DNA from 3 places in the Brevibacterium renqingii genome. Region 1 is predicted to be linked to each of the others. Evidence: predicted binding sites of a transcription regulator. Region 1 holds the regulator's gene; each other region holds the start of a gene.
What was found. Region 1 encodes LexA, which represses DNA repair genes until DNA is damaged. Its sites were predicted from a motif close to TCGAACANNTGTTCGA; they were not measured.

Region 1 (10,556 bases):
TTGCGGTCGACGCTGAGCCAGCTGGCTCCCGTTCCGGTTGTGATCAGCGGGTGCATCGAATAGGACGGCGTGAAGCCGAGCACGGTACGGCCGGGTCCGCCGAAGGCCTGGACGATATGGCTGAGGACCTCGTTCGAACCGTTCGCAGCCCAGATCATTGCGGGGTCGAGCTCGACGCTGTCCCCGGCACGTTCGTTGATGCCGGTGAGATAGGTGACGAGGTGTTCACGCAGTGCGGTGAACTCACGATCGGGGTAACGGTTGAGTCCGGAGAAGTGATCGTTGACGGCGGCACGCATGCTGTCGACGACGACGTCCGGGAGCGGATAGGCGTTCTCATTGACGTTGAGCTGGACCGGCACGTCGAGGTGCGGAGCCCCGTAGGGCTTGAGGCCGACGAGGTCGGAACGCACTGGCAGAGATTCGAAGTTTCCCACGCGATCATTCTACCGAGAGACCCCCGCCGCCCGGGCGGCGGGTCGGGGCGCGAGACTCGGGGAGGACTCCCCTTCTTCAACGGATCCCGGAAGGATCTGCGGCCTCCTCAGTTGGGCGCAGACTCAGCGGACAGGGACGTCGAGGGTCTGGCCGGGGTGGACGGTCGGGGTCGTCAGATGGTTGATCTCGGCGATATCGGCCACGACATCACGGGTGTCACGGTCGAGACCGAGGTTCGACGCCACGGTCCACAGCGATTCGCCCTCGCCGACGACGACCGCTTCGGCGTCGATGCCGATGCTCTCGGTCTCCGATTCGGCGACAGCGGCGGCCGAGAACGACTGAGTGGCGAGGAGGAGCGCTCCGCCGATGACGACGAGAGCAATGAGCAGGGTCCGGAGAAGGCGCACGGCCTGGCGTCCACGCGTGGTCAGGCGCAGCCCGGTGTTCTGTGCAGACATCGCATTACCTCTTTCATTCGTACGATTCCACCAGCAATCGGTAGAACGTCTGTTCTATTCAACATGCCAATCGAACAAATGTCCAGTCCAACTCGAACATCTATGCGACAATGAGAGGGAACCAGCGTTGTTGATCGATCTGTCAGAACCATCTCAGTCGGCACTGACACGAGAATCCCCGAAGCGGGGATCGCAGGGTTCGGCGGCAGGGAATAGAACGAAGGGGAACGAGCAATGGTTCAGAACAAGCGAGGCAGAGGCCGCCCGCGCAACGAGGACGTTGCCAGTGAGATCGCTGCCGCCCGCAGCGATGACGAGGTCGTCGAGATCCCAGAGGGATCGTCCGGAGAGGGCGATTTCCGCCTCACTCCCCGGCAGCGCCTCGTCCTCGAGACCATCGAACGCGCCGTCGTGACCAACGGCTATCCGCCGAGCATGCGCGAGATCGGCAAGGCCGCCGGGCTCGCCTCGCTCTCGAGCGTCGCCCACCAGCTCTCGCAGCTCGAACGCCTCGGCTATGTCCGCCGTGATCCGAAGCGTCCCCGCGCCATCGAGGTCGTCAATCCCTTCGAAGAGGAAGAGGCCGAGCGCGCGAAGTTCGAGGAGCTGTCGAACAACACCGTCCAGGTGCCCGTCGTCGGGCGCATCGCCGCCGGTGGCCCGATCCTGGCCGAGCAGGAGGTCGACGACGTCTTCTCCCTGCCGACCCAGGTCGTCGGCTCCGGCGACATGTTCCTGCTCAAGGTCGTCGGCGACTCGATGATCGACGCCGCCATCTGCCACGACGACTGGGTAGTCGTGCGCAAGCAGCACACCGCCGACAACGGTCAGATCGTCGCGGCCCTGCTCGACGGCGAGGCCACGGTGAAGACGCTCAAGCGCAAGGCCGGACAGCAGTGGCTGCTGCCGCAGAACGAGAACTACGAGCCCATCGACGGCAACTTCGCCCAGATCATGGGGCTCGTCGTCGCGGTCATCCGTCGCCTCTGAGGTCTCGTCGTCCGTCGCCTCTCAGGCCTCGGAGAGCCTCCGCCCGCGCTGACTTCTCCGAAAGCCTGCGCCGGAGCTGAGACCCGTGAAGGTCTCCGCAGCCGGGGAACAGAACGCCCGCGAACAGTCCGTTCGCGGGCGTTCTCTCATTCCTCTTGTGTTTCGGCCAGCCGTCCGAGGCTCGTGCGCACGAGCTGCGAATTCGTCGTCGGCCACATCCGCGGCATCGAATTGACGAGGAAGCCGGCATACCTGGCCGACCGCAGCCGCGAGTCGAGCACCGCCACGACTCCCCTGTCCTCGGTCGAGCGGATGAGGCGGCCGGCGCCCTGCGCCAGACGCAGTGCAGCATGAGTGGCGGACACGGCCATGAACCCGTTGACGCCGCGCTGGTCGGCATCGCGCGCCCGTGCCTGCATGAGCGGGTCGTCCGGCCGGGGGAAAGGCAGCCGGTCGATGATGACGAGTCGGTTCGTCCGCCCCGGCACATCGACTCCCTGCCACAGCGACATGGTGCCGAACAGGCAGGTCTGGTCATCGGCGGTGAACTGGGAGACGAGTGCGGGCAGCCCGTCGTCGCCCTGGAGCAGGATCGGGAAGTCGAACTTCTCCCGCAGGTGTTCGGCCGCAGCGTTGGCGGCTGCCCGGGAGGAGAACAGTCCCAGCGCCCCGCCGTTCGAGGCCCGCACGAGTTCCTCGAGTTCGGTCAGCGCCTCGGAGCTCAAACCGCTGCGCCCGGGCTTGGGCAGGTGGGAGGCGACATAGAGGATGCCCTGTCGTCCGTAGTCGAAGGGTGAGCCGACATCGAGGCTGTCCCATTTCGGGGCGTCGGGTCCGAAGAGCCCCAGTGAGGCTGCGACCGCGTCGAAGTTCCCGCCCAGGGACAACGTCGCCGAGGTGGCCACGACCGTGGATTCCTCGAAGATGCCCGAGCGCATCGTTCCGGCCACGCTCAGCGGTGCGACGACGAGGTTCGTCGTCTCCTTCTCCCGGAAGGTCGACCGGGACAGCCAGATGACGTCGTTCTTGCCCGGCTCGCAGAAGCGTTCGGCCAGTTCGAAGATCTCCTGGCACCGGGCCTTGGCCATCTGCCGACCGGCATCGGCGTCCTCGGACTTGCCGCCGATGTCATTGATGATCTGGCGCGCGGAGTCGCGGATCTGTGCCAACGCCAGTCCGAGCGCCTCGCTCATATTGAGGATGAGCCCTTCGGGCACGGAGGACTGGGCGCGTTCGAGTGCCGCCGCGGCCGAGTCGAGCAGGGACACGACCCCGTCCTGGACGGCGGTGTGCTTGCGCACGGAGCTCGTCGCCGCCGACAGCATGCTCGTGTTGATCTGCCCGGACAGCGCGTTCGTCACCCGGTCCTTGAGCTCGTGCGCCTCGTCGATGATGATGACGTCGTGGTCGGGCAGCACAGCCGATTCGCCGAAGGCGTCGATGGCCAGCAGGGCGTGGTTGGTGACGACGATGTCCGCCTCGGCGGCCTTGTTCCTGGCGATCTCGGCGAAGCATTCGGTGACCAGAGGACAGTTCGCCCCGAGGCAGTCGAAGGCGTTGACCGACACCTGCGACCAGGCGCGGTCGCTGACTCCGGGCATGAGGTCGTCGCGGTCACCGGTCTCGGTGATCTTCTCCCAGGTGCGGATCCGTTGGATCTCCTCACCCAGACCCGAGCGTTCGGAGGGTTTGCGTCCCGCCTCGGCGTCGGCCCCGAGGTCGAAGAGCATGCCCTCCCCCTCGTCCGGGTACCCGCCGGCGAGCTTGTGCTTGCACACATAGTTCCGCCGCCCCTTGAGCAGAGCGGCCCTCGGCAGCGGATCGAGGTCTTTCTTCACGGCCTTGAACAGCCGCGGCAGATCGCGGTGGATGATCTGAGTCTGCAGCGCCAGCGTCGCCGTGGACACGACGACCTTGCCGCCGGTGCGGGTGACGTATTCGGCCGCGGGCACGAGGTAGGCCAGGGACTTACCCGTCCCGGTTCCGGCCTGGACGAGCAGGTGGATCCCCTTGTCCACCGCCGAGGCGACCGCTTGGGCCATCTCCTGCTGACCGCTCCGGGTCGAGCCGCCGATGGCCCCGACGGCCGACTCGAGGAGTTCTTCGACGGTCACTGATCGATGACCAGGTCCGGACGCTGGAATTCGCGCAGTTCGTCGAGGAGCTCGGCCGGCACCTTGGCCTGCAGGCTCGTGCCCTCGGAGCCATGTTCTTCGTGTTCGACCGTGCCCAGGGCGTAGATCTTCGACACGAGGTCGCCGCGCTCATAGGGAATGAGCACGGTGATGTCGATATCGGGTGCCGGCAGCCGGGATTCGATGGCCTCGATGAGCTCGTCGATGCCGTCCTTCGTCGCGGCGGAGACGAACTGGGCCTGTGGATACTCCGCACGCAGACCGGCGAGCACGGCCTCCTCGGCGATATCGGACTTGTTGAACACGAGCAGTTCGGGGATCTCCCCGGTCTCGACGTCCTTGAGGACATCCCGCACGGCGTGGATCTGTCCGTGCGGGTCCGGGTGCGAGGCGTCGACGACGTGGAGCAGCAGGTCGGAGCCGGCGGCCTCCTCCAGCGTCGAGCGGAATGCCTCGACGAGCTGGTGGGGCAGATTGCGGACGAAGCCGACGGTGTCGGTGTAGGTGAACGTGAGCCCGTCGGCGGTCTGTGCCTGCCGGACGGTCGGGTCGAGGGTGGCGAACAGGGCGTTCTGCACCATCACCTCGGCGTCGGTGAGCAGGTTGAGCAGGGAGGATTTGCCGGCGTTGGTGTACCCGACGATGGCCACCGACGGCACGTGGTGGCGGGCGCGGTTCTTGCGTTTGGTCTCTCGGGAGGGGGCCATCCCGGCGATCTCACGCCGCAGCTTCGACATGCGGGTGCGGATGCGGCGGCGGTCGAGTTCGATCTTCGTCTCACCGGGTCCGCGCGAACCGATTCCGGCACCGCCGGCTACGCGGCCACCGGCTTGGCGCGACAGGGACTCGCCCCAGCCGCGCAGGCGCGGGAGCAGGTATTCGAGTTGGGCGAGTTCGACCTGGGCCTTGCCTTCGCGGGACTTCGCATGCTGGGCGAAGATGTCGAGGATGAGGGCCACGCGGTCGATGACCTTGACCTTGATGACGTCCTCGAGCCCGCGCCTCTGGCTGGGCGCGAGTTCGGAGTCGATGATCACGGTGTCGGCGCCGACGGAGGCGACGATCTCGGCGAGTTCGGCCGCCTTGCCCTTGCCGAGGTACGTGCCCGGGTCTGGTTTCTCGCGGCGCTGGATGAGCGCGTCGAGCACCTCGGAGCCGGCGGTCTCGGCGAGTGCCGCGAGCTCGCGGATCGAGTTCTCGGCTTCGGCCTGGGTGGTGTTCCAGATCCCGGCCAGGACAACTCGTTCGAGTCTGACCTGACGGTATTCGACCTCGGTGATGTCCTCGAGTTCGGTCGAGAGGCCGGCCACACGGGTGAGTGCGGCACGCTCGGCGAGATCGAACTGGTCGTCCTCGCCGGTGGTGTCGTGATCGCCGAGTGCTTGGGCACCTCGGGAGAGCACACGGTCGAGCATCGCTTTCCGACGCTCATTGTCTTCAGACGTCATTCATTCCTTAGTTCTCTGCCGCCCTCACGGTGCTGCTCGTTCGGGCGTCGTCATCCTTCGCACCGACAGTGGTGTCCATCAATTCTCCCACAGCCGTCTAGACTGAAGTGGTGTCAGAGCACTATTTCACCGAATCGCCGAGCAGCGAGGCGAGAACCCGTGAGCTGCACCTCGAATTGGCCGGCCACGAGGTCACCGTCGAAACCGTATCAGGCACCTTCTCCCCCACCCGCCTCGACCTCGGCACGGCCGTGCTGCTGCGGCACCTGCCCGAGCCGTCGACCGGTGATGTGCTCGACCTCGGCTGCGGTTGGGGGCCGATCGCGCTGCACACGGCGTTGGAGGCCAGAGACGCCGAGGTGGATTTGCGAGTGTGGGCACTCGACGTCAACTCCCGGTCCCTGGAGACCACCGCGGCGAATGCCGGCCGATTGGGACTCGAGTCGATCCGCACCGTCACCGCCGAGGAGATCCCCGCCGAGGTGGAGTTCACCGCGATCCGGTCCAATCCCCCGATCCGGATCGGCAAGGAGGCACTCCACGAACTGCTCGAGACCTGGCTGCCGCGTCTGGCTCCCGGCGGCCGCGCGGACCTCGTGGTGTCGAAGAACCTCGGCGCCGACTCGCTGCAGAAGTGGATCGCCGGGATGCTCGGGAACGGATTCGAGGTCGTGCGCACGGGTTCGTCCAAGGGCTTCCGGGTTCTCACCGTCCACCGGGACTAGTTCGGGCTGCGGGACCGGATCGGGCCAACCGGGGCTGGAGCTATCCCTTCGGCCGCTGGTGCCGCCTCGGCCGGGTTCGGCTCTCAGCTGATGGTGCCGCCGGCGACGAGGACGGCGGGGCCGGCGAGGCTGACTCGCCCGCTCGTGCCTTCGGCATTCGGATCGATCTCGATGCGCAGCTGACCGCCGGGCACGTCCACACGCCACTGCAGGGGTGACTTCTCCCCCGCCCAGTGGTGGGCGGCGATCGCCGCGGCGCAGGCACCGGTGCCGCAGGAGCGGGTTTCGCCGACGCCGCGTTCGAACACGCGCATCCGCAGGGCGCCCTCTCCCCCGGCCACATCGGAGCGGGCCGGTTCCATGACGATGTATTCGACGTTCGAGCCCTGGGCGGGCACCGGGTCCACGACAGGTGCGTCACGGAGGTCGGCGGCTTCGAGCTCGGCGGTCTCGGCAAGCGCGACGACAGTGTGCGGGTTGCCGGTGCTCACGCGCAGGCCGGGCCGGGCCACTTCGATGCCTCCGGTGGTCACGAGCGAGGAGTTCGTCGGATCGAGCGACCATTCGCCCATGTCGACCGTGTACCAGGCGTCGCTGGACGAACCGGGCCCGGACGCTGCGGCGGAGACGACGTCATCGCCGGTCTGGACGCCGAGGGCCGGGTTGAGAGTCGTGCGCACGGTCTTGATGCCGTCACGGGTGCCGACGAGGATGTCCCGGGCATCGGCCGGGATGCGTCCGCTGGTGACGAGGGCGTGGGCGAAGACACGGACCCCGTTGCCGCACATCTCCGACAGGCTGCCGTCGTGGTTGTAGTAGTCCATGAACCATTCGGCTCCGGCCTCGGCCTGCTCGGCGGCTCCGGGGATTCCGCTGGCGGCCGAGCGCACGATGCGGATGATTCCGTCGGCTCCGAGTCCGGCACGCCGGTCGGCGAGGGTGGCGATGGTTTCAGGATGGATCTCCAGCCGGCTGTCGTCGTCGGAGAGGAGGACGAAGTCGTTCTGGGTGCCGTGCCCCTTGACGAAGGCGACATCGGCCAAGGCGGCGAACGGGGTATCCGGAGTGCTCATGTCTCCATCCTATCGGTGGACTCGGCGAGGATGTCGAGTGCCCGTGTGCGGTTCTGCCCGGCGTCGGCGGCGGTGCCGTCGATCCAGTGGATCCGGGGGTCGCGGCGGAACCAGGTGTCCTGCCGGCGGGCGAACTGGCGGGTTCTGATGACCGTCTCCTCCTTCGCCTCGGCGGCGGTGATCTCACCATTCAGATGACGCTGGATCTGGGCGTAGCCGATGGCCCGTGAGGCGGTCTTGCCCTCGGCCAGTCCGGCCGCGAGCAGACGGCGCACCTCATCGACCCACCCGTGTTCCCACATAAGATCGACGCGAGCGGCGATGCGCTCGTGAAGGATGCCTCGGTCCATGCTCAGGCCCAGGTGAATGGTCGGTTCGAGCTCCTGATAGTCGGGCAGCTGGGCGCTGAAGGGCCGACCGGTGAGTTCGATGACCTCGAGTGCGCGGGCGATGCGCCGCTGGTCGTTGACGGTGATCTTCTCCGCAGCCGCCGGGTCGAGTTCGCGCAGCCTCTGGTGCAGTCCCCACCGGTCGGCTGCGGCCTCGGCCTCCAGCCGGGCGCGTACTTCTGGATCGGTGCCGGGGAACTCCATATGGTCGACGGCGGCACGCACATACAGCCCGGATCCGCCGACCAGGATCGGGCGCTGCCCGCGGTCGCGGATGTCCGCGATGGCGGCTCGGGCGCGTGCCTGGAAGTCCTGCACGTTCGCCTCGGCGGTGACGTCGAGGATGTCGATGAGATGGTGCGGGATGCCGCGCCGTTCCTCGACCGGGAGTTTTGCGGTGCCGATGTCCATGCCCCGGTAGAACTGCATCGAGTCCGTGTTGATGATCTCCCCGCCGAGGTGTTCGGCCAGATCGAGCGCGAGATCGGATTTGCCGGTGGCGGTGGCGCCGACGACGGTGATGATCGGCGACCGATCGAGGTCCCCGCTCATGCGCGCCTCTCCACGATCATGCCCGTGCTCACGCCCAGGCTCCGGCTGCACACAGCGAGCGGACTTCGTGCACGCGTTCGTCGACGCTGAGGGTCGCCGCCGACATGGTTCCTCCGCGCTCGAGGATGTGTCGGAGGCCAACCTCCAATCCGGCGAGGTTCGCGTGGACGTCGGCAGACCGGGCACAGAGGTCGACCACCCTGTTGACATCGACGCCAGCAGAGGCGGTGAGCGCGTCGACGACTTCTGCGTCGAAGCCCGCGGCACCGTCGACGGGTGCCAGGGGCGCGTCCTCGGTTGCGGCTGCCGACAGATCGATGGGCAGCAGCAGATTCGGACTGCTGCCCAGCGGGCCGACCTCGACGCCGGCAGCATGTGCATGAAGCAGACCGACGATGACGGACGGATCGACAGCCTCGGCGTCTGTGCGTTCGGTTGGAGTCAGGGATTCGACCGCTTCCACCCAGTCGTGGCCGGTCAGCGTACGGCCGGTGCGGGTGTCGACGCCGCGGTCGATGCCCCATCCTCCGAGTCCGACCAGGGGCGGCAGGGACCCGACCGGCAGCGACCAGCATGTCTGTGTGCGCAGTGTCTCCCTGATGAGGGCGCGCAATTCAGCCACCCGTGCCGTTTCGACACGATCGATGTCCTCGAGCAGCACTGGGGCTGCCGGGATGATGGCGAAGGCCCCCATCTCAGGCGCGGGTGCGGAGAGTCGGCATGCCCAGGTTCGTCGTCGCTCCGGACCCCTGGCCGGGAGTCGGGGTCCCGCAGCTGTCAGCCTGCGCCCGGTCGTAGGCGTCACCGGCAGCAGAAGGACGCACCGAGTATCCGGAGTCGGCGAGGAGGAAGTACGGCTTCGCCTCGGTGACGGTGGCAGTGACGAAATCACCCGGGCGGGGCAGCTGGGACTCTTCGGGGATGCCCACGTGGATGAGCCGGTTGTCCGCGGCGCGACCGCTCAGGCGAGGAGAATCGCCGTGGGGCAGTTTGGTCACGAGCACCTCGACGGTCTGGCCGATCTGGGCCTTGTTCTCTTCCCAGGCGATCTCATCCTGCAGTGCAGTGAGCCGCTCGAAGCGTTCCTGGACGACTTCCTTGGGCACTTGGTCGTCCATCGTCGCCGCCGGGGTTCCCGGGCGGATCGAGTACTGGAAGGTGAAGGCCTGAGAGAACCGAGCGCGGCGGACGATGTCCATGGTGCCCTGGAAGTCCTCTTCGGTCTCGCCGGGGAAGCCGACGATGATGTCCGTGGTGATCGCCGCGTTCGGGATGCGTTCGCGCACGGTGTCGAGGATGTTCATGAACCGCTTCGTCCGGTACGAGCGACGCATGGACTTGAGGATCGCGTCCGAACCGGACTGCAGCGGCATATGCAGCTGAGGCATGACCGTGGGAGTCTCGGCCATCGCATCGATGACGTCCTCGGAGAAAGCCGCGGGGTGCGGACTGGTGAAGCGGACGCGTTCGATCCCCTCGACATTGCCGACGGCTCGCAGCAGCTTGGCGAAGGCGCCCTTGTCACGGAATTCCGCGCCGTAGGAGTTGACGTTCTGGCCGAGCAGGGTGACTTCGACGACTCCGTCGGCCACGAGCGCTTCGACCTCGGCGAGGATGTCGCCGGGGCGTCGATCCTTCTCCTTGCCGCGCAGGCTGGGCACGATGCAGAAGGTGCAGGTGTTGTTGCAGCCGACGGAGATCGACACCCACCCGGAGTGCTGGGATTCGCGGCGGCTGGGCAGGGTGGAGGGGAAGACGTCGAGGCTTTCGAGGATCTCGACCTGAGCTTCCTCATTGTGGCGGGCGCGCTCGAGCAGCGCCGGCAGCGAACCCATGTTGTGGGTGCCGAAGACGACGTCGACCCACGGGGCCTTCTTGACGATCGTGTCCCGGTCCTTCTGCGCCATGCATCCGCCGACGGCGATCTGCAGACCGGGGTGGCGCTCCTTGACCTTCGCGAGCTGGCCGAGGTTGCCGTAGAGACGGTTGTCGGCGTTCTCGCGCACAGCGCAGGTGTTGAAGACGACGACATCGGCCTGGTCGTCGGTGTTCGCCTGAACGTACCCGGCGTCGTCGAGGAGTCCGGAGAGACGCTCGGAGTCGTGCACGTTCATCTGACATCCGTAGGTCTTCACCTCGTAGCTGCGAGGTGTGGTCTCGGATGTCGTCGGGGAGTCAATCAGTTCAGTCATGGCGCACCCATTCTAGCCGTTCCCTCCGCCCAGGCCGCACACGCAGATCGTGCCGCCGCCGCGGCGAGCGTTCAGTCTTCGGCGAGCACTTCCCGAGTGACCTTGATGCAGATGGCCGAGGGGAAACCGCGTCGGGCGAGCATGCCGAGGATC
Region 2 (10,556 bases), on a different contig from region 1:
GTGCCGGTCCGAACGGACGCCGAGGAACATCGCCGGTGCCTGGCTCGGTTCGACGAAGACGCAGTGGACGCTGTCGCCGAACACCCGTTTGAGCCCGAAGGTCACCCCTCCGGGGCCTCCCCCGATTCCGCAGGGGAGGTAGACGACCAGCTGATTCTGTGCATCGACGGTCACCCCGGTCGAGTCGAGCTGCCGTTTGAGACGCAGGGCTGCGACCGAGTATCCGGCGAAGAGGCTGACCGAGTCCTCGTCGTCGACGAAATGCGTGCGCTCGGCCCCCCTCGCCGAGGCGCGACCGGCTTCCACGGCCTCGACGAAGTCACCGGCGTGTTCGATGACGTCGACTCCGTGAGCGCGCAGCAGCTCCTTCTTCCATTCCCGGGCATCGGCGGACATGTGCACCGAGGCGGCGAACCCGAGGGCGGCGCTGAGAATCCCGATCGACAGGCCGAGGTTGCCCGTCGACCCGACGACTATCCTGTGGTCCGCGGCGATCCCACGGAATCTCGCACTCGCATATACTGCGGGATCATCAGGATCGAGGCCGTGGTCGGCGGCGACGGCCTCGGCGAATTCGAGCACCTCGTGGAACCCTCCGCGGGCCTTGATCGACCCGCTGACCGGCAAAGCATCGTCGCGTTTGAGCCACAGCTTCCCCGGCAGTCGGGCACCGAACAGTCGCTCGAGCCGGTCTTGTGCTGCCGGGGCCGGGGCCAAGGGCGACTCGATCAGGCCACCTGTCGCACCGGTTCCGGGGAAGATTTCGGCAGCGTCGGGACGCGTCGTCGCAGTCTCGGGGAAAGCCTCGGCGAACCACGGGGCGAAACGGGCGAACCGAGCCGCCGCGGAATCCATCGCGGCCTCGAGTTCGGGCAGGACCGCCTCGGCGGGGGTGCCGCGGATCCACGTGGTCGGTGTGCCTTCGGCCAACGATCGGATGACCTCGTCGTCGGTGAGCTCGGGCGGAAGATCAGTCATGGACCGATGGTAGCCCGGCCCGGCAAGGAGCTCACTTCTCGACGATCTGCTTCGCACCTTCGAGCACCTCGGCGAGTTCCTCGAGCCATTCGGCATATCCGGCATAGGTGTAGGCGCGCTTGTCGTCCCATGTGCCCAGCTGCCCGGCCTCGACCGCGGGAAGCCTTTTGAAGACCGGGTTGTCCTCGTAGTCGGCGGATGCATCGTGGACGAGGAGGACATCGGCGGGGTAGTCAGACATCTTCTCCCAGGAGACCTCTGCCCAGCTGCTGTCGTCGCTCGAGTCGGGGCCGACGAGATCGAGTCCGTCCTCGCGGAGCATCTCGGCGATCCCCAGGGTCTTCGAGGTGTAGTTAATCTCCGCACTGAAGTTCGCCAGGAGCACCGTCAGCCCGCTCTTCTTCGCAGCGACCTCACGAACCCGCTTGCGAGCGTCCTCGAACGCCTTGCGCTCGTCCGCGATGTCACCCGATTCGGTGTCCTTGCCGAGGGCACGGGCAATGGCGGCGTACTGGGCGAACATGTCATCGGGCGTCTGATCGCTGAGCTTGACCGGGACGAAGTCCACGAGTTCGGCGACCTGGCCCTTCACCTTCTCGTCCCACCAGGTCCATCCGTCGCCTTTCTCATTGCCGTAGGCGACGAGGATGTCCGGCTCGGTGACGGCGAGCGCCTCGATGTCGAGTTCCATGTCGGTGCCGACCACCTCGACGCCGGTGGAGTCGAAGGATTTCCCCGGAGATTCGTTCTGTCCGAACCCGAAGACCGCCACAGGCTTGATTCCGTACTGTGCCAGGCCGGCGGCAGAGTAGAAGTCCGCAGCAATGCGCTCAACCGGCCTGTCGAGTTCGATAGTCACGCCGTCGTAGCCTTTCGGCGAGTAGGTGAAGTTCGGGGCTGCGCTGCCGCTGCCACCGCTGGAGGCTTCGGGTTCCGGGCCTTCGCAGGCGACGAGTGCGAACGGTGCGAGAACGGACAGGGCGAGGAGCTGACGACGACGCATCGAGGGCCTTTCAGGGGTCGTGTTTCAGTGAGATGAGCTGGAACGAGATGGGGCGCGCGTAGACCGGATGTCCTTGACTCGGAAGTGTGCAGTCTGAATGTGCTCAGTTCGGATGTGAGCAGTTCGGACATCATCGGTATCGGCAGCGCCCGAAAATCACGTTAGCATTATTTGGAAAGGCTTGCCTTACTTAGCGTAGGGTGGTGCCTGGACATGCACACGTCCGCAACCGCTGCACCCATGAACACGATGCGTCCCTCAGCTGCGGGACGCCCCGAGAACCACGAGCCGATTATGGCTCTCGGATCTGGGGAGATGAAGGAGAATCTGTGTCACGAGCCCCCATCGGCGCCTTCGAAGCCACGGTCCTCGCCGTCGAAGACCTCAGTCCCTCCTTCCGCCGCGTCACCTTCGGCGGCGCCGGACTGCAGGGCTTCGGCCCGAATGCTCATCCGCGTGATCTGCGCATCAAGCTCATCATCCCGCCAGGGGGCGCCGCTGCGCCTCAGTTCGACATGCTCGGCTTCCTCGCCGAGCAGGAGGAAGCAGGCGTCTCCTGGTATCAGGCGTGGCTCCAGGTCGACCCCGAGATCCGTGGAGCGATGCGCACCTACACGGTGCGGGAATGGCGCGATGAGGTTCGGGAGCTCGTCGTCGACATGATCCTGCATTCCGACGAGGACGGGCATTCGGGTCCCGCGGCGCAGTGGGCAGAATCCGCTCAGCTCGGCCACTCCCTTCACCTCATCGGCCCCAGTCGTGATGCGGAAGCTCCGCCCGCGGGCATCGAGTTCGCCCCGGGGGAGGCTGATCAGATCCTGCTGGCCGGTGACGAGACCGCCGTTCCGGCCATCGCTTCGATCCTCGATTCACTCAAGGACGCGTCCGTTCAGGGCAAGGCGGTCCTCGAGGTTCCGAGCGCGGAGGACATCATCGACATCGATGCTCCGGCCGGTTTCGAGGTCCAGTGGCTTCCACGAGGCGCAGCCGATTTCGGTGAGCTCCTCGAGCCGGCCGTCAGAGAGGCCGTGCGCGCCGAAACCAGTGCTTACGCCGAGACCCGAGCGTACGCCGAGGTGGGTGCGAGCTCGCCTGGCTCGTCCGGCCCGGCCGAGGCCCCCGGTTCTTCCCGCTCCGATCGGGAGCTCGATGACGTCGACATCGACAAAGAGATCCTCTGGGACGTGCCGGCGGCACTGACCCAGGCCGCTCAGGGCAGTTCGAGTGAGACGGAGAAGGAAGCCCGTCCCTTCTACGCCTGGATCGCCGGTGAAGCGGGTCCCGTCAAGCGCCTGCGCCGCTACCTGGTGCAGGAAGTCGGTGTCGACCGCAAGCAGATCGCGTTCATGGGGTACTGGCGACAGGGCAAGGCCGAGGGCTGAGCAGTTGGGCCGAAGGTCGGTTGGGCCGAAGGTCGGTTGGGCCGAAGGTCGGTTGGGCCGAAGGTCGGTTGGGCCGAGGGCCGAGCAGGCCGAGGGTCGATCCGACGCGCCGAGGGTCGATCCGACGGGCCGACGCCTGAGCAGTCGACACCGATCATGCGGGCGCCGGCTAATCGTCGAAGAGCGATTCGATGATGTCCTGTGCAATGAAGCGTGAGTGCATGATCGGCCTTCTGGCCGGGTCGCGGCTGGCCGGTGGAATCCAGGCCGGACGTCCATCGGCCATCATCCGGACCTCCCAATCGGAGCGGTCCATGAGATGGTGATGCGCCGAGCAGGCCAAACAGAGGTTGTTGATCTCCGTCTTCCCGCCCTCGCTGTGCGGGATGACATGGTTGGCATCGCACCATCCTGGCGGCGCATCACATCCGGGGAAGGTGCATCCTTGGTCTCTTGCTGTGATGATGGCGATCTGGTTCTTGTTGGCGAACCGGTTCTCCGTCCGCACTTCCACCGTTCGGGCCTTTTCGTCCATGAGGTGGTAGAAGACGGTGCCGTTGAGCCCGCGCGCAGTCAATTCGTCGATCGGGATGCGATCTCCCGATCCTGTTGTGCCTTCACCGAGCTTCTTAGCGAGATCTTCGGCCCTTGCGGTCACCACGAGCGCGTAGGGCGAGCCCTTCGCGGCCTCTTTCATGCTGATCCTTGAGATCAGAGTCGCGAATCGCTCATAGATCCAGTTGCGTGCGCTGGGCTGCTCGCTGATGAGATCGACGGTGGAGCCATCGTCACGAACTCCGTGGCCTGCTGGCACCGGATGCTTCGCAGATCCGCCTTCGCGCCCGGTTGCGTCGACGACCACCCACGGTGGGGCGTCATGCTGGTCGCCGGTCAGCACGGCATCGAATACCCCGAGAGCGTCCGCGCCGTCGGGAGGGGACGCGACGCCCGCTGTGGAGTCGCTGGGTTCGGTGGAGGACTGCTGTGATTGCTGATCGGCCGATTCGATCCGTGAGGTCAGGAGTCCGTGGAGTTCTGCGCCGGCCGTCGGATCGAGCAGCCCTTCGACTCTCCAATCTCCGTTTCTCTTCGGGCGGGCGTTGATGAAGTAGGACGAGCGGTCGCTCGGATCTTTGGGCTCCGCCCCATCGGGGTCGATATGAGCCAACATCCTCCGGAAGATCTCCCGCAGATCGGCAACGGACACGGTCTTGGCGTATTCGACGAGTTCTTCCTCTGCCCGCGCACTGATGGCCGGATCAATCCAGCTCGGCAGTTTCTGCATGCATTCTTCGATCACGGCGACCTGTCCGGCAGAGAGCGTTCCGTCGTGGAGCTTGTCTGCCATGACCGGACGCAGGGGCGGCAGCGCCTGTCCCTCCATGCTCACGCGCCCGCCGAGGCTCTTCGCCATCCGTGCGCGTCGCCGCGCTTCGGGGCCGGTGAGGCCGAGTCGGTCCTGAATCAGCGATTCGGTGTCCTTGGCTCCGCTGTCGGTCGGTGTGCCGATCCGCTCATAGACGGACAGCGCCAGGGTGGACAGCGCTTCGGTCGCGCGTGAGAGCGCTTCGACTCCATCGAGGAGATGCATCGCCTCGCCAGGCCCCATCGGTCGCTCGAAGGTGCGCAGCTCATCGTCGAGGCTCAAGAGAGAAGTCAGGCTGCGGGTCACTTCGGGTGCGAACTTCGCGAGATCGCTCCAGGCTTCGTCGCTCAGTAGAGGATGCGGAGAAGCGGTGGGAGGCGCGGCACCTGCAGGTTCGTCCGAAACTTCGGAAAACGGCTCCGCGGACTCAGAAGCCACAACCTGTTCTTCCCCCGCAGCTCGCTCTTCGGACGATGCGAGCAAGCTGTCGTCGGCAAAAGCCCCGCGGTCGGAATCGTTGACCTCGTCGACTTCATAGATTTCATCGGTCTCACCGACTTCATCGGTCGGCACCGGATCAAGGGAGTCGAAGACCTCGGCGAGTGCATGACCGTTGAGGTCCAATCCCGATTGCCTGAGTTGGTCACTGAGAGTGGTGGGTCCCGGCTCCGAATTCGGGAAGCTCTCCCGTTGCTGGCCGTTCGTCCTGCCGTGGACCGATCGGGGACCAATGCCGGCACCATTGGGGCGCGCACCGGAAGCGCCCTGACGGGCACTCCTCCGCGACCTACGTCGCTTCCGATCCGGTGTGAATGTCATCGCCCCGCGTTCCCTTCGTCAATGAAGGAGCTTTTATTCAGTGTACACATGAATCAAAACTAGCGCAATGCCTGTTCGATTCTTATTCAATTCTAAGAGCATGTCTCATACGAATTCAGTTGGCCTCTTGTCTGTATTCAGTCAACCAGTCGGCACTGACACGAGAACGCGACCGGCTCGGTCCCGCGCTCGGATCGGCGGCCGCGTCACTCGGATCGATGGCGACGGCCCCACCCGGATCAGCGGCAACGCAGGTCCTAATCAGCAACGCAGGTCCTAATCGGCGGCGCAGGCCCGACATGCGCCTGCGCCCGCTGGTGCAGGAAAGCGGAATTGGCCGTAGGCAGACCGCGTTCAGGAAATCAGCCGCCGGCAGCTCGTATTCGGCGGAGCAGCGACGACAGTGCAGAACTGAGGTCTGAGCGCTCAGACTTCCGCGAGCATCTTGCCGGGGTTGAGGATGCCCAGGGGGTCGAGAGCATTCTTCACGGCCGACTGGATCCTCCGGGAGCCCTCGTCCAGCTCGTTCGGCAGCCAGGCGCGCTTGAGGTAGCCGACCCCGTGCTCTCCGGTGATCGTCCCGCCGAGTTCGATGCCGATGCGCATGATCTCTTCGAAGACCTCCTGCGCCGTCGCCGTCGCGGTCTCATCCTCGGCGTCGAAGAACACCGAGGGGTGCATGTTCCCGTCGCCGGCATGCGCCACCAGCGCAATCTCCAGTCCGGAGGATTCCCGCAGCGCACCCAGCCGGTCGCAGAATTCGGGCACGGCCGTGCGCGGCAGGCACACATCGTCGAGCAGCTGCCCTCCCCCATGGGCCGTCGCGAACTTCTCGTAGGCCGGCTGGATCATTCGCCGTGCGGTGATGAGTGCCGCGGAGTCGGTCGGATCGTCGGAGTACGCGACGTCGAGGGCACCGCAGCGCTCGGCCACCTCGGCGAAGGTCCCCATCGCGGCCTCCGATTCGGCGGGAGTGTGATCGACCTGCATGATGAGCATCGCTCCGGCCTCGGCGTCGAGGCCGAAGTCGCCGAAGTCGTTGAGCATGCGCAGGCTCGAGCCGTCGAGGAATTCGAGCAGGCTCGGCACTCCTCCGCCGGCCATGAAGTCCGCAACAGTCTGCAGACCGCTGCGTTCGTCGGGGAAGGTCGCGATCGCGGTGAAGGGATCGGGCAGGGCGGGGATGAGGCGCAGCGTCGCTTCGACGACGATGCCGAGGGTGCCTTCGGAGCCGATGAAGAGGTGTCGCATATCGAGGCCGGCCACACCCTTCGCGGTCTCCGGACCGAGCGTGGTCATCGTCCCATCGGCGAGAACCACCGTCAGGGACCGAACATAGTCCCTGGTCACACCGTATTTGACGCAGCACAGTCCGCCCGCGTTGGTGGCGATGTTCCCGCCGATCGACGACAGGGCCACCGAACCCGGGTCCGGTGGGTATGAGAGTCCGTACGGCGCCAGGTGATTCTTGAGGTCCTGGTTGATGATGCCGGGTTGGACGGTGACGAGGCGCTCGGCCTCGTTGACCCGAACCACCTCGGTCATCTTCGACACGTTGAGCAGGATCGCCCCAGGTGAGGCGTTCGCCCCGCCCGAGATCCCCGACCGCGCGCCCTGCGGGACGACGGGCACCCGATGTTCGGTGGCGAAGCGCATGACCTCCTGGACGTCCTTCGCCGAGGTCGCCCTGACCAGGGCGATCGCGCCCTCACGTGGGCAGAAGAGGGCTTCGTCGCTCGAATGGGCATCGATGACGTCGGGATCCGTCGTCAGCGCACCCGGACTCAGCCGCGAGCCGAGGTCGTCGAGCGCCGCCGGGTCGAGGACGGGGAAGACCCGCGCACCAGTGGGGCGCGCACTGGAGGACGACTCCGGCGCGGAGGGTGCCGACGAGGGAGATCCTGCCGGATCGAGACCGGTTGGTTCCGTTGCGGCGGACGGCGTGTTCGACAATGCTGCTCCTCGGATCGACGACGACGCAGGTGGGACCGGCACGGGGGTCACTGTTTCAGCGTCGGCTCCAGGTTATCGGGGGCCGGTGCGGCCCTGAGGACGAGGGTCACGATGCCGGCAGCCACCATGGCCGCACCGACGACCCACATGCCCGCGTTCTGGGTTCCCGTGAGGTCGGCGAGCCAACCCGTGATGTAGGGAGCGAAGAACCCGGCCGAGTTGCCCAGGGAGTTGATGAGGGCGAGGCCCGCAGCGGCTCCGGCGCCTGCGAGGAAGGTCTGAGGCAGCGGCCAGAAAGTCGGCAGGGCCGCGCAGATCGCCATGCAGGTGATGGTCACCGCGACCATCGTGGTGAACGGCGAACTGAGATAGAGCGCGATCGGTATCGTCACACCTCCGATGAACAGGGGGACCGCCACATGCCAGACGCGTTCGCCTGTGCGGTCGCCGTGCCGCGACCAGAAGTACATGGCGAGCGCCCCGAAGACATACGGGATGGCCGTGATGAAACCGATCTCGACGATCGAGTATTCGACGCCGAAGGTCTTCTGGAATCCCGAGATGATCGTCGGCAGGAAGAAGCTCATGGCGTAGAGGCCGTAGACCATGCCGAAGTAGACGAACGACAGTGCCCACACGCGCGGCTGCAGCAGAGAGCGTCGAACCGGGTAGTGGAAGGTCTCGGCCTTGCCCTTCTCCTCGGCGTCCATCGTGGCCTGCAGCCATTCGCGCTCCTCGACGCTCAGCCACTTCGCGTCGCGGGGGTGGTCGGTGAGGTAGACGATGCACATGATGCCGAGCAGGATCGCGGGCACGCCTTCGATGATGAACATGAAGCGCCAGCCGGCGAAGTTCTCGAAGATCGTGTTCCCGCTCGAGATCAGCCAGGAAGATAAAGGTGTGCCGACGACGCTCGAGAGCGGGATCGCGAGCATGAACAGTGCGGTGGCGCGAGCACGCATGGAGGTCGGGAACCAGTAGGTGAGGTAGAGGATGATGCCGGGGAAGAAGCCCGCCTCGGCGATGCCGAGGAGGAACCGCAGCACGTAGAGCCAGCCGTGGTTCGGCACGAAGGCCATCGCGGCCGCGACGACGCCCCAGCTGATGAGGATGCGGGCGAGCCAGATGCGTGCCCCGAACTTGTGCAGCGCGAGGTTCGAGGGCACCTCGAGGATGAGGTAGCCGAAGAAGAACACGCCGGCGGCGAACCCGAACTGGGTCGCGTTCATCGCCAGATCCTCATTCATTCCGCCGGGCCCGGCGATGCCGAGATTCGTGCGGTCGAGGTAGTTGATGAAGTACATCGCGATGATGAACGGGATGAGACGGATGAGAACCTTGCGCAGTGTCCGCTTCTCCAGCGTCGAATCGGCTGGTGTCTGTCCGCTCGTGGACGGGCTTACCTCGGACGACATGTGATCTCCTTCGATCTGGACGGGCCACGGCGGTGGCAGCCGACGCGCTACGGGAACACATTACGTCAGCGCAGTCGTGCGGCCTAGAGTTCCGCCGCAGAGTACCGAATACCGGGACGGGCCGCAGTTGTCGGAGCAGGGGCGCAGACGCACGAGGCACCGCCTTGCACGAGACACGAGACACGAGGCATCGACGGGCACGACGTACAAAGCACGAAGCATCGTCGGACAGCGTTTCGCTACGATGAGCCCACCACGACGAGGAGGACTATATGCAGCCGATGACCGAGCTCGAGGGCGATCGTCTGCGCCGCTATTACCGGACATTCGCGCGCGTCGAGGCCGCCGACACCTCCCCCGTCTACGCCGAATGGGCGCAGGGAGTCGCCAAGGACGACGCGATCATCTACCTGCTCCTCGACCTGCCGCAGCCCAAGCGCCAGGCCAACCTTCTGTTTGCCGCTGCCCGCCACCTCGGCGCAGAAACCGGGTCTTTCGCACGGCTGCGGACCTGGCTGCTGGCGCACTGGGACGAGACAAGTGCCCTCATGCTCGAACGATCGACCCAGACGAACGAGGCCGGCCGCTGCGCCGTTCTCCTGCCGGAGCTGGCTCGCCTCGAAGGTCCCCTGTCACTCATCGAGGTCGGTTCCTCGGCCGGACTGTGCCTCTACCCTGATCGATACAGCTACCACTATCGCGCCACCGAGGCGGGCGAATCGAGCGACCGCGGCACCGTCCTGTCTGATCCGCACTCGGTGAGGTTGATCAGCATCGATCCGACCCAGGGCCGGAGCAACGTCGTCATCGAGTGCGAGCTGCGAAACGCCTCAGCTCCGGAGCGCATCCCCGAGGTGGTGTGGCGTGCCGGAATCGACCTCGACCCGATCGACATCACCGAACCCGACCAACGAAGCTGGCTGCGTTCACTGATCTGGCCCGAGCACGATGAACGACGCGAACGACTGACCGGCGCCGCCGAAATCGTCGCCGACGACCCGCCGAGGTTGGTGTCCGGTGACCTGTGCGAACGCATCGAGTCCCTCATCGCCGAGGCACCGAGCGACTCGCAGATCGTCGTCTTCCACAGTGCGGTCCTCGCCTATGTCGATGCGCCGAGGCGGGAGGAATTCGCCGCAGTCATGCGCGCCCACCCGGAAACGATGTGGTTGAGCAACGAAGGAGCGGGCGTCCTGCCCGGCACGCGCGTGCAGCTCGAGGCATGTGGGGTGGACGCCGACGGACGATTCGTCCTCAGCGTGGACGGTGTCGCGAAGGCCCTGACCGGACCACACGGTCAGAGTTACGAAGGACTCAGCGGCTCGTGAGTCCCCACGCGTACGCTCGCGTGCCGGGCACGCCTCACGCCCAACCGACGACCAAGCGCGCAGCCTCGGCGGGGACCGTCGGATCCAGGCCGGTGAGATCGGCGAACCGGCGCAGACGATTCGCCACGGTGTTGCGATGGCAGAACAGCTCGGCGGCACTCGCCCCGATGCTGCCCGAGTGCAGGTAGGCCCGCACGGCTTCCACCAAGCGTTCGCGTTCGACCCTGCCGCAGCCGGCGAGCGCGGCCTCGACATCGGCGAGGATCGGATTGCCGGCGGCATTGAGAGAGCGGGCGGCAAGCCGCGCCCATC
Region 3 (10,556 bases), on a different contig from region 1:
CTTCTTCGTCGGCGAGAGCTGGTGGCAGCTGGCCACCGCCGTCGTCTTCGGTGCGCTGTTCACTCAGACGGCCTATGTCGCCCACGATGCGGCTCACCGGCAGATCTTCTCCAACGGCAAGACGGGCGAATGGGTCTCGACGATCATCGGCAATCTCTTCATCGGCCTCAGCTACGGCTGGTGGCTGAAGAAGCACAATGCTCTCCACCACGCGAACCCGAACAAGGCAGGCGTCGACGGTGACATCGCCCCCGGCGCACTCGTCTTCGTCGCCGAGGATGCCCGTGAGCGCACGGGTTTCGCCGCTTGGTTCGCGGCCCGACAGGGTTGGTTCTTCCTGCCTCTGCTGACGCTGGCGGGACTGCAGCTGCATGCGGATTCGGTGAGGGCGATCCTCCGCGGCCAATCGTCGATCAAGCGACGCTGGACCGAGGGCATCCTCATCGCCATCAGACTCATCGGGTTCCCGGCGTTGGCGATCTGGGCCGCTGGTCCGCTGATCGGCAGCGTCTTCGTCCTCGTCCAGGTCGCGGTCTTCGGCGTCCACATGGGCGGTTCGTTCGCTCCCAACCACAAGGGGCAGCCGATCGTGCCCAAGGACGTCAAGATCGATTTCCTGCGCCGTCAGACGCTGATGTCGCGCAATATCTCAGGTGGTCGCCCGATGGGGTTCCTCATGGGCGGACTGAACTACCAGATCGAACACCATCTGTTCCCGAGCATGCCGAGCATCAATCTGCACAAGGTGCAGCCGATGGTGCGCGAGTACTGTCGGCAGAAGGACATCACGTACACGGAGACCACTCTCCTCGAATCCTTCAGGATCATCATCCGCTACCTCAACCGCGTAGGCCTCGGCGAGGCCGATCCCTTCGACTGCCCGGTCACCGCGCAGTTCCGCTCCCGCTGAGCTCGAAGCGCCTCAATGAGATCATCGAACCTGCGGGTATGTAGGCGTCCGGGGCGAACCCTGCGGGTCCTCAGGTGAGGTCGTCGTGTTCTCCGGAGACCCATTCGGCGTAGCGCTCCGCCGAGGTCCGGACCGCATGGTGAGCGCCGGTGGCGATGTGCTGACCGAAGTTGCCGTACATCCGATCGAAATCGAGGTCGGCCACCGAGGCGGAGATGCGCCGGACGACAGCGGCCGACAGCGGCAGGTAGTTCGGGAAGCTGCGCATGAAGGTCACCCAGCCTTCTCGGGCGACCGGGCCGATGGAGTCTCCGCTGAGCATCACTCCGGCCCCGTCCTCGGCCGTCCACACGGCGACGGCGCTGCCGGCGAAGTGACCGCCGGTGCGACGCAGCACGGTTCCCGGCAGCGGCGTCGCCTCGTGGTAGTAGGTGCAGATGGTGCCGACCGTCCGCTGCACCCATCCGAGATCGGCACGGCAGACGAAGATCGGAGCATCGCCGAACGCGGCGCTGTATTCCACCTGTGTGCCGAACATATGCGGATGGCTCGCAGCGATGGCTGCGATGCCGCCGAGTTCGCGGATGCGGGCGACGGCTTCGGCGTCGATGTAGGCGGGAACGTCGAACAGCAGATTGCCGAGTTCGGTGCGCACGAGATAGCAGGTTTGGCCGATACCCAGCTTCGGTTCGACCCCGAGGGCGAAGAGTCCGGGCTCCCTCTCCTTCACGACGAGCGAATGGCCTTCAGCCTCCAGTTCGTCCCGAGTCGCCCACTGCTGGCCGGAGGCCGGGACCCACTGACGGTCATCGTCGCAGATCGGGCACAGCCGCGGAGGCGGCGTCGTCGTCTCCACCCCGCACGTGCGGCAGATCGTCACATCACTGAGCTGTGCGCCCCGGCCGCGGCCTGAGGCGGAGCCGCTGTCCGCGGCGCTGTTGGTGTTCGGCACGACGCCATCCTCTCGAGTCTCGACCGATGAGAGCACTGATTCCCACCGAGCCTAGTCCTCGGGTGAGTCCATGACCAGGGTCGGCGATGGCGATCCACGCGCGGGCTCAGACCGAGTCGCCGTCGTCGTCGACCGAATGGAGGCGATCTTCGCGCATGCTGACCGTGTCGACCCCGGGCAGATCCATGAGTGGGGCGACGAGGAGGTGCAGCGGGGGTTTGCCCTCGAACTTCGCCTCGATCGTGACCATTCGAACACCGTCGTCCTCGAATTTCCGCGAATCGACGATGGTGTTGGAGAAACCCATCCGTCCGGCCAATGCGAGGATGTCTCGCAGGACCCCCTCACCGTCCCGGTAGGAGATGCGCAGAAGCCGGCCGTGGTCGCTGTTCGGAATCCTGCGGATCAGCGGTGCGATGACGAAGAGTGTGAAGAGGTGCAGGGCCGTGAGGATGGTCGCCAGCGACAACATTCCCGCTCCGCAGGCCATGCCGACGGCGGCCGTCACCCAGATCGTCGCCGCCGTGGTCAGGCCGCGGACCATGTTGCGGCCCTTGAAGATGACCCCGGCGCCGAGGAAGCCGATGCCCGAGACGATCTGCGCTGCGATCCGCGATGGATCGAGCCGCACGTCGTTCTCGAGCACCCCGGCGAAGCCGTAGGCCGAGACAAGGGTGAAGGCACACGTGCCGATTCCCACGAGCACGTGCGTGCGATAGCCGGCCGCCTTCTGCCGGAACTGGCGTTCGAAGCCGATGAGCGAACACAGCACGAAGCTGGCCAGCAGCAGTTCGGCCTCGAGTGCCGTGGTGCTGCTGAAGAAGCCGTCGAGCGACACCGATGAACTCTCCATAGTGACTTCACCTTAGCCGTGACCGCCGAGGTGAGGAAGAAGACTGACCGGCCAGACGTGCGGTCAAACGGTGGAGGGGATCGACTCCACGCGGCTTCGGTCATCGATGACCGAGCCCTGCACGGTCTGGTGCCGGGCTGGATCAGTCGTGGTCCGGCCATCGGTGCCGGCCTCGGCGGATCGGGTGCCGTGCGAGCTCGGTGCGGCCTCCAGTGCCAAAGCCTGCTTCCGCTGTTCATTGTCGATCTCGCGTTCGCGCTCGAGATGCAGGTTGCCGAAGTCGTGCTGTGTCCGCGGCGGTCTGATTCCGTCGATGAGGAACACCAGGGCCAGAGAGACGAGCCCCCACAGACCCAGCACCTGAAGATGCTCGGTGACGACGTCCCCGTCGAAGTAGAGGATCGACCGGATCGTCTCGACCGCGGCGGCCATCGGCAGGAATTCGTGCAGGGTGGAGAAGAACGCCGGCACCATGTACTGCGAAAGCGCTCCGTTCGATGACGGCACTCCGGCGAACATGAGTGTGCCGATGACCGGAATGATCGCGAACATGCCGATGAGCCGTTCGAAGACCATCGCGAACATCGAGATGCACGCGATGGCAAGGATCCCCGAACCCCACAGGGCCGCGAAATGCCCTTCGACGGCTCCGGTGATCGGTCCCGCGATGAGCGCGACGACCAGGGACATGAATGGCGCATAGACGACGATGACGGGCAGCATCCGTTTGAGCGGACGGACCCAGGGATTGGCGTTCGCAGCGACGATGACGACCATGAACCCGGCGAGGATCCAGCCCATCGCCACGTACATCACGACCACACCGTTCTTGTCCCGATCGGGCAGCGGAGCCAGATCGTCGACATGGAGATCTGCATCCTGCGCGGAGGCGACCTCCTCGAAGATCTGCACGACCACCCGATAGGAGGCGTTGTTTCCGGCCTGATTGGCCAGCAGCTCGAAGTCCGGATTGTCTTCGTCGGGCAGGACGAGGGCGGCGACCTGATCACGGTCGTGGACGAGCCGCCGGGCCTCGCCCTCGTCGTCCACGGCGGTGAACTCGAACATCCCATCCATCTGGTCGTCGAGCTGCTTGATCGTGTCCTCGGCCTGCTCGGCCGACGCCCCGACAACGGCAACGGGCATGTCCTTCGGGGTCGGCGAGTGCATGGCCCCGAGCATGAACGTAATCATCATGGTCACCATCGCCAGGGGGAAGAGTGTCAGCGAGATGTAGCGGATGACCTTCGAATCGGGACGGCGCCCGCCGTGGATGGACGGCACGTTGACGTCGAGCGGCACCGGATGGGAGTTGCGCTTCGCGTAGAAGTGGTCATAGATCTGGGTCAGGAGGAGACCGGCGACCGCGCCGAGGGCGAGCACCAGAAGGTGTCCGGTGACTCCGTCACCGTCGAAGTAGAGAACCGAGCGCAGGGACTCGCCGATCGCCGGCATGGGCAGGAACTCGTGGGTGAAGCGGAAGAATCTCGGCATCGTGTACACGGGCATCGCCATGTTCGACGACGGCATTCCGAGCGCCATGAGGAAGAGGATGCCGACGATGACCCCCAAAGCACCGACGAGCCGGGTGATGAAGAGCTGAACGGTGGAGATGGCGAAGATGCCCAGCCAGGCGATGCCGAGCACGGCCACGGTGTCCTTGACGTCGACGACGTCGAGGATCGGGCAGGCCACGGTCCACACGAGTCCGGCGATCGCTGCCGACCAGCCGGCGAGGATGGGCACGATGCGCTTGAACTTCAGCAGCTCGGGAGAATTCGACCGCAGCACGCTGAAAGGCATGTAGCCGGCCATGACGATGGCTGTCATGAGGAACATCGCAGCCATGCTGGACGGATCGCTGTCCGGCAGCGGGGCGATGTCGTCGGTCTCGATCTCGAACCCTTCGCCCTGGAGCGCCGGGCGGACGAGCTGCTCGACCGTGTTCGCCTGCTGGACGCCGGCCCCGCTGGCCGTGACGATCGTGGCGGTGTCGCCTTCGACGATGACCGCGCCCGAGGCTTCACGGTCGTAGACCTTCTCTCGGGCGGAATACGCATCATCGGTGACATCGACGTCGAACGCACCGGGCTGGGAGCCGTTGAGAGCGAACTCCACTTCATCGGCGCTGTCAGCTGACCCGGTCACGACGACCGGCATGTCATCGGCCGTGGGGGAGTGCATGGTGCCCAGATAGCTCGTGATCATCATACCGACGAACATGAGCGGCATGATGAAGATCGCGACTGTCCGACCGATGAACTCGGCCTTCTCCCGCGTGGCGGCGGCCCGATCGTCGGCCGTCGTGACCGAGTCTGCGGGAAGGCCGTCAGCCGAGTGCTCGGACTCGCGGGCCTCTCTTCTCGTCCGTGGTCGCTGGTCGGGCATCGCCGTCCTCCTGAGGGGCTGGAAATCCTGTGATCCTCATCGACCACGGTGAACCCGATCAGTTTAAGACGCGTGACTTAAAATTGTGAAATCGATGCCTGATGAAAAGATTGAGGACATGGGAACCCACAGTGACCGAGCGCGCGAAGCGCTGCTGGATGCGGCCGAAGAGCTCTTCGCGCGCAATGGGATCGACGCGGTATCGAACCGGCGCATCGTCGAGCACGCCGGGGCGGCGAATCATTCGGCGATCGCCTATCACTTCGGCGGGCGCGACGGCCTTCTGCGTGCCCTCGTCGAAAGGCACCATGACGAGATGGCCGAGCGCAGACGAGAGCTCTCGTCGCAGCTGAGCGATTCGCCGAACATCCATGAACTCGTCCGCTGCCGACTGCAGCCGCTCATCGAAGTGCTCGACAGCCTCCCGAGGCCGAGCTGGCGAGCTCAGTTCATGTCCCAGATATCGGCCGTCCCTTCGGCGATCGAAGTGGCCACAGAAGTGGCTCGTGAGGCAGACCTTCCCGATGAGCTGCGTTTCATCAACGGTGAGTTCGAGGGGATACCTGAAAGCGTTCTGCGGGGGCGTGCTTATCTGCTGGGATCCATGGTCGTCGGCGTATGCGCCGACCAGGAGGCGAAGATGAACGAGGACGCCAACAAGGGAAGCTGGGAGCAGGTCGGACGGTTCCTCATCGACGCCGCCGCCGGGATGCTCGGCGCTCCCGTCACCGACCCGAAGGGCGCAGTGCGCTATCCCAATGTTCCCCTGCTCTGATCCGCATCGAGCAGGGACTCGACGTCGGCTGCAGCCGTCGGGACCGCAGACTGCGCCGTCGCTGACCTCACCGACCGCGCTCGCGCCATCACCGGCCCCACACCGTCGCGTTCAGAACAGGGCCTGTTGGGCCGGGGCAACGATCCCTGCAGCAGGGCTGTCGGCGGTCGCTGCCGGCTCCGACCGGAGACCGCCTCGCCTACGGGACGTCGCCGGATAGTCGTCATCGTCGGTCCCGCGCAGCCCGTAGCGGTCGATGAGCGGGTTGATGCGCTCACCGAGCCAACGGCGATACTCCTTGGAGGCATAGGACGACGTGGCGTACATCCTGCGATAGCGGTCGAGAAGCTCGGGGTGTTCACGCTCGAGCCAGGAGAAGAACCATTCGCGAGCTCCCCGCCGCAGATGCAGAGCCCCATAGACGACTCGAGCGGCTCCGGCGCCCCTGATCGCTCTGAGTGCCGAATCGAGGTGGTCGAGGGAATCGGTGAGCTTGGGCAGGATCGGCATCATGAAGACGGTGACGTCGAAGCCGAGATCGGCCGCGGCACGTACGGTGGCCAGCCGGGCCTTCGTCGTTGGGGTGCCGGGTTCGAGGCTCTGCTGCAGAGCGTCGTCGTGGACGGCGATCGACATGCTGATCTCCACCGACGTCTCCTCGGCGGCCCGTGAGAGAAGAGGCAGATCGCGACGCAGCAGAGTGCCTTTGGTGAGAATCGACATCGGCGTCGAGCGGTCGGCCAATGCGGTGATGATCCCGGGCATGAGGCCGTAGCGTCCCTCTGCCCGCTGATAGGGGTCGGTGTTCGTTCCCAATGCGACGTGGTCGCGGGCCCAGCTCGGGCGGGACACCTCGGCGGCGAGCACCTCGGCGATGTTGACTTTGACGATGACTTGCCGATCGAAGTCCCTGCCGGCGTCGAGGTCGAGGTAGCGGTGGGTGCTGCGGGCGAAACAGTAGACACAGGCGTGGGAGCAGCCGCGATAGGGGTTGATCGTCCAGGTGAAGGGCATCGAACTGGACTGGGGGACCTTGTTGAGCGCCGATTTCGCAAGGACCTCATGGAAGGCGATTCCGGAGAACTCCGGAGTCCGGACCGTGCGGATGAGCCCCTTGGCGCCGAACAGATCGGGAGCCCTCGGGCCGGACGTGTCGCCCAGTTCGTTCCATCTCATGCTTCAATTCGAACATGAGTTCGAATGACGGTCAAGACTGGAGACTGGTCGGATGTGCCAGGGGTGCCGATAGCGCGCAGAGCGCCTGCGCGACGGTGACATCAGGAGACGCGCAGTCCTTTGAACTCGCTGCGGTGGAAGACGAGGGCATCGGCTCTGCCGTCGCTGCGGGCACCGAGGATCTCAAGCAGCGCCACTGTGTGGTCACCGGCGGCGAACTCGGCGTGAAGGCGGGTCCACAGATATGCCGAGCTGTCCGGAATCGTCAGAGCGCCGCTCGCGGTGACGTCGGGAACGACGTCGTTGAAGCGCCGGTTGCGGTCCGTCGATGCGAGCTGCCTGGCCAGGCCCTCTTGGTCCGTGCTCAGCAGTGAGATTCCCAGTTCCGGGGCCCGGCGCAGGGAGGGCCAGGTGGTCGAGGAGTTCTGGATCGCGACGCTGACCAAGGGAGGGGCGAGGGAGACCCCGACCGTCAGAGTGGAGGCGACGATGCCGAGCGGAACCGCGTCGGCCTCGGCGCCGATGAACGCGACTCCCTGTGGGAAATGGGAGAACGTCTCGCGGAGAACCTCCGGCGAGGCGCGGTTCGCCTCCATGGGTGTGGCAGCAACGGGGCTAGTCGAGATCGTCATTCAATCACCTCACGTGTTCTGTTGAGCGATCCTGGACGTGCTCGCTGGTTCCGAGGCCACCGGATCGTTCGACTGTGTGTCGGTCGTCGGTGCCGATGATTCCAGAGACCGCCTTGAATTGCGACGTTAGAGTTCATATGACGACGTTCTTTGTCCGCGTGTGACGGATGATGTCAGGGCATGACGGAGCGCATCCGGTGGCGGTGCCTCAGGGGCTAGATTGCTCAGCGAAATTCTATCCCGGCACGGTTGCCTGCTCGAGCAGGCCCACAGGAGACGTTCATGACACAGCTTTCGGTCACCGACTCGACACCCCAGAGTCCGCCGCGGTTGCTCGCCGGCAAGAAGCGGGTGCTGGCTTCGGCCTTCGCCGGCACGACGATCGAGTGGTACGACTTCTACCTCTACGGCACAGCCGCGGCACTGATCTTCGACGTCCAGTTCTTCCCCTCTGGCAGTGAACTCGGCAGCCGACTGGCCGCCTTCGCCACCCTGGCCGTCGGATTCTTCGCCCGCCCTTTGGGCGGAATCATCGCCGGCCACCTCGGCGACCGACTGGGCCGCAAGGCGCTGCTCGTGGTCTCCCTGCTGTCGATGGGCACCGCTTCCACACTCATCGGACTTGTTCCGAACTTCGCGACGATCGGCTGGTGGGCCGCGGTCTCCCTGGTCGTCCTGCGCATCGTCCAGGGCCTGTCCGCCGGAGCCGAATGGGGCGGCTCCGCGCTGCTCTCGGTCGAACATGCTCCGGCGCGCAGACGCGGACTGTTCGGCTCCTTCACCCAGATCGGATCCGCGGCGGGCATGCTCCTGGCCACCAGCGCCTTCTTCCTCGTGCAGAAGCTGCTGCCGAGCGATCAGTTCGAATCCTTCGGCTGGCGCATCCCGTTCCTCGCCTCCGCGGTGCTCGTGGCCTTGGCGCTGTGGATCCGCCTCGGCGTCTCCGATGCGCCGGAATTCCAGGAACTCAAGGACTCCGGCGAGGTCGCCGAGGCCCCGCTGCGCGAGGTCATCACCGCGTACCCGCGCGTGCTGCTCGTCACGATCGGGCTGCGCCTGGCTCAGAACAGCGTCTTCTATCTCATCACCGTCTACATGCTCAGCTATCTGTCTGAGAATCGCGGCGATTCCACCTCGGGGGTCGCCGCCGTGATGATCGCCTCGGCGATCGGTCTGTTCACCGGGCCGGTCTGGGGATGGGCCTCGGACCGTCTCGGCCGCAGACCCGTGACCATCAGCGGACTGATCGGCATCGCCGTCTTCGGCTGGGTGTTCTTCGCCTTTCTCGACGCCGGGCCGCTGTCCTTCCTGCCCATCGTCGTCATCCTCGGTATGAATCTCGCCCACGACGCCGTCTACGGCCCCCAAGCCGCGTGGTTCGCCGAGCAGTTCCCCATCGAGGTCCGCTACTCGGGCGTGAATATGGGCTACCAGCTGGGCACCGTGATCGGCGGCGGCATCATGCCGATGGTCGCAGCTCTGCTTTACGTCGCCGGAGGACACTCGCCCTGGCTCATCTGCGGCTACCTCACGCTGCTGTGCGTGCTCTCGCTCATCGCCGCCGCAGCGGCGAAGGACCCGGCCCGCCGCCTCGCCCGCTCGGCCGCCGGAACCATCACCACCAACACAGGAGACACCAGATGACGAAACCGATCCTGCTCAATGCCTTCGACATGATGACCCCGGTGCACCAGTCGCCCGGGCTCTGGCGCCACCCCGAATCGCGCATCGAGGACTTCACGAAGCTCGAGTACTGGATCGAGCTGGCGCAGACCCTGGAAGAAGGCGGCTTCGCCTCACTGTTCCTCGCCGACATCCTCGGGGTCTACGACGTCTACGGCGGCAATGCCGACGTCACGAACCGCGGGGGAGTGCAGTTCCCGCTGCTCGACCCGCTCGTTGCGGTCCCAGCCATGGCAGCGGCCACGAAGACCCTCGGCTTCGGCGTCACCGCCTCGGTGACCTATGAGAAGCCCTACCTGCTCGCCCGCACCCTGACCACGCTCGACCACTTCACGAACGGTCGGGTGGCCTGGAACATCGTGACCAGCTACGTCGATTCGGCCGCCCGCAACCTCGGCCTCAAGGGACAGATCCCACACGACGAGCGCTACGACAGGGCCGACGAGTTCATGGAAGTCGTGTACAAGCTCTGCGAAGGGTCGATCACTCCCGAGGCGCTCAAGGCCGATGCCGAAGCCAACGTCTTCATCGATCCCGCAGAGGTCCGGGAGATCGGCCACGAGGGCAGGTTCTTCACCGTGCCCGGTCAGGCGCTCGCCGTTCCGGGCCCGCAGGGGACTCCGCTGCTGTTCCAAGCCGGAGCGTCCGCACGAGGCCAGGAGTTCGCGCTCGACCATGCCGAGGCGATCTTCTTATCCGGACCGACCCCACAGATTCTGCGCAGCTGGGTCGACAGGGTCCGTGACGGTCTCGTCGCACGCGGCCGTTCCCGAGATGCAGTGAAGATCTTCGCACTGGCCACAGTGATCGTCGACGACACCGATGAGGCGGCCGAACAGCGCCTGACCGACTACCGCAGGTATGTCGACACGGAATCCGCTCTCTCCCTCTTCGGCGGTTGGACAGGGGTCGACCTCTCGGGCGCCTCACCCGATGACACGCTCGAATACGTGTCCACCGACGCCAACCAGTCGGCGCTCGCCTCCTTCACCACCATGACCGGGGACAAGGCGTGGACGATCCGCGATCTGGCGGAGTTCGTCGCGCTCGGCGGCCGTGGACCGGTCATCACCGGGTCGCCCGAGACCGTCGTCGACGAATTCCAACGGTGGATGGACGAAGCGGACATCGACGGGTTCAACATCGCCGCCGCCGTCCGACCGTCCGACGCCGAACGCTTCACGAAG

Region 2: a site for LexA is predicted at 5,612-5,627, ahead of IIE29_RS06355 (HNH endonuclease signature motif containing protein). Genes of this name have one in related genera too.
Region 3: a site for LexA is predicted at 7,063-7,078, ahead of IIE29_RS11180 (Rv2578c family radical SAM protein). Genes of this name have one in related genera too.

The regions. Positions count from the first base shown of each region.
Region 1 is NZ_JADBHG010000001.1:84,714-95,269, forward strand. Features, by position in the region: gene IIE29_RS00380 (histidinol-phosphate transaminase) at 1-437, opposite strand, end outside; gene IIE29_RS00385 (LysM peptidoglycan-binding domain-containing protein) at 561-899, opposite strand; gene lexA (transcriptional repressor LexA) at 1,134-1,889, shown strand; gene IIE29_RS00395 (ATP-dependent DNA helicase) at 2,036-4,003, opposite strand; gene hflX (GTPase HflX) at 4,000-5,472, opposite strand; gene IIE29_RS00405 (class I SAM-dependent methyltransferase) at 5,583-6,197, shown strand; gene dapF (diaminopimelate epimerase) at 6,281-7,270, opposite strand; gene miaA (tRNA (adenosine(37)-N6)-dimethylallyltransferase MiaA) at 7,267-8,211, opposite strand; gene IIE29_RS00420 (hypothetical protein) at 8,240-8,833, opposite strand; gene miaB (tRNA (N6-isopentenyl adenosine(37)-C2)-methylthiotransferase MiaB) at 8,907-10,403, opposite strand; gene IIE29_RS00430 (regulatory protein RecX) at 10,475-10,556, opposite strand, start outside.
Region 2 is NZ_JADBHG010000002.1:284,729-295,284, forward strand. Features, by position in the region: gene dsdA (D-serine ammonia-lyase) at 1-978, opposite strand, end outside; gene IIE29_RS06345 (ABC transporter substrate-binding protein) at 1,010-1,981, opposite strand; gene IIE29_RS06350 (siderophore-interacting protein) at 2,311-3,363, shown strand; gene IIE29_RS06355 (HNH endonuclease signature motif containing protein) at 3,533-5,353, opposite strand; gene IIE29_RS06360 (FAD-binding oxidoreductase) at 5,975-7,336, opposite strand; gene IIE29_RS06365 (MFS transporter) at 7,549-8,916, opposite strand; gene IIE29_RS06370 (DUF2332 domain-containing protein) at 9,189-10,244, shown strand; gene IIE29_RS06375 (RsbRD N-terminal domain-containing protein) at 10,279-10,556, opposite strand, start outside.
Region 3 is NZ_JADBHG010000005.1:144,216-154,771, reverse strand. Features, by position in the region: gene IIE29_RS11205 (fatty acid desaturase family protein) at 1-910, shown strand, start outside; gene IIE29_RS11200 (MBL fold metallo-hydrolase) at 981-1,862, opposite strand; gene IIE29_RS11195 (MgtC/SapB family protein) at 1,969-2,715, opposite strand; gene IIE29_RS11190 (ABC transporter permease) at 2,779-5,103, opposite strand; gene IIE29_RS11185 (TetR/AcrR family transcriptional regulator) at 5,222-5,878, shown strand; gene IIE29_RS11180 (Rv2578c family radical SAM protein) at 5,990-7,054, opposite strand; gene IIE29_RS11175 (flavin reductase family protein) at 7,156-7,686, opposite strand; gene IIE29_RS11170 (MFS transporter) at 7,969-9,330, shown strand; gene IIE29_RS11165 (LLM class flavin-dependent oxidoreductase) at 9,327-10,556, shown strand, end outside.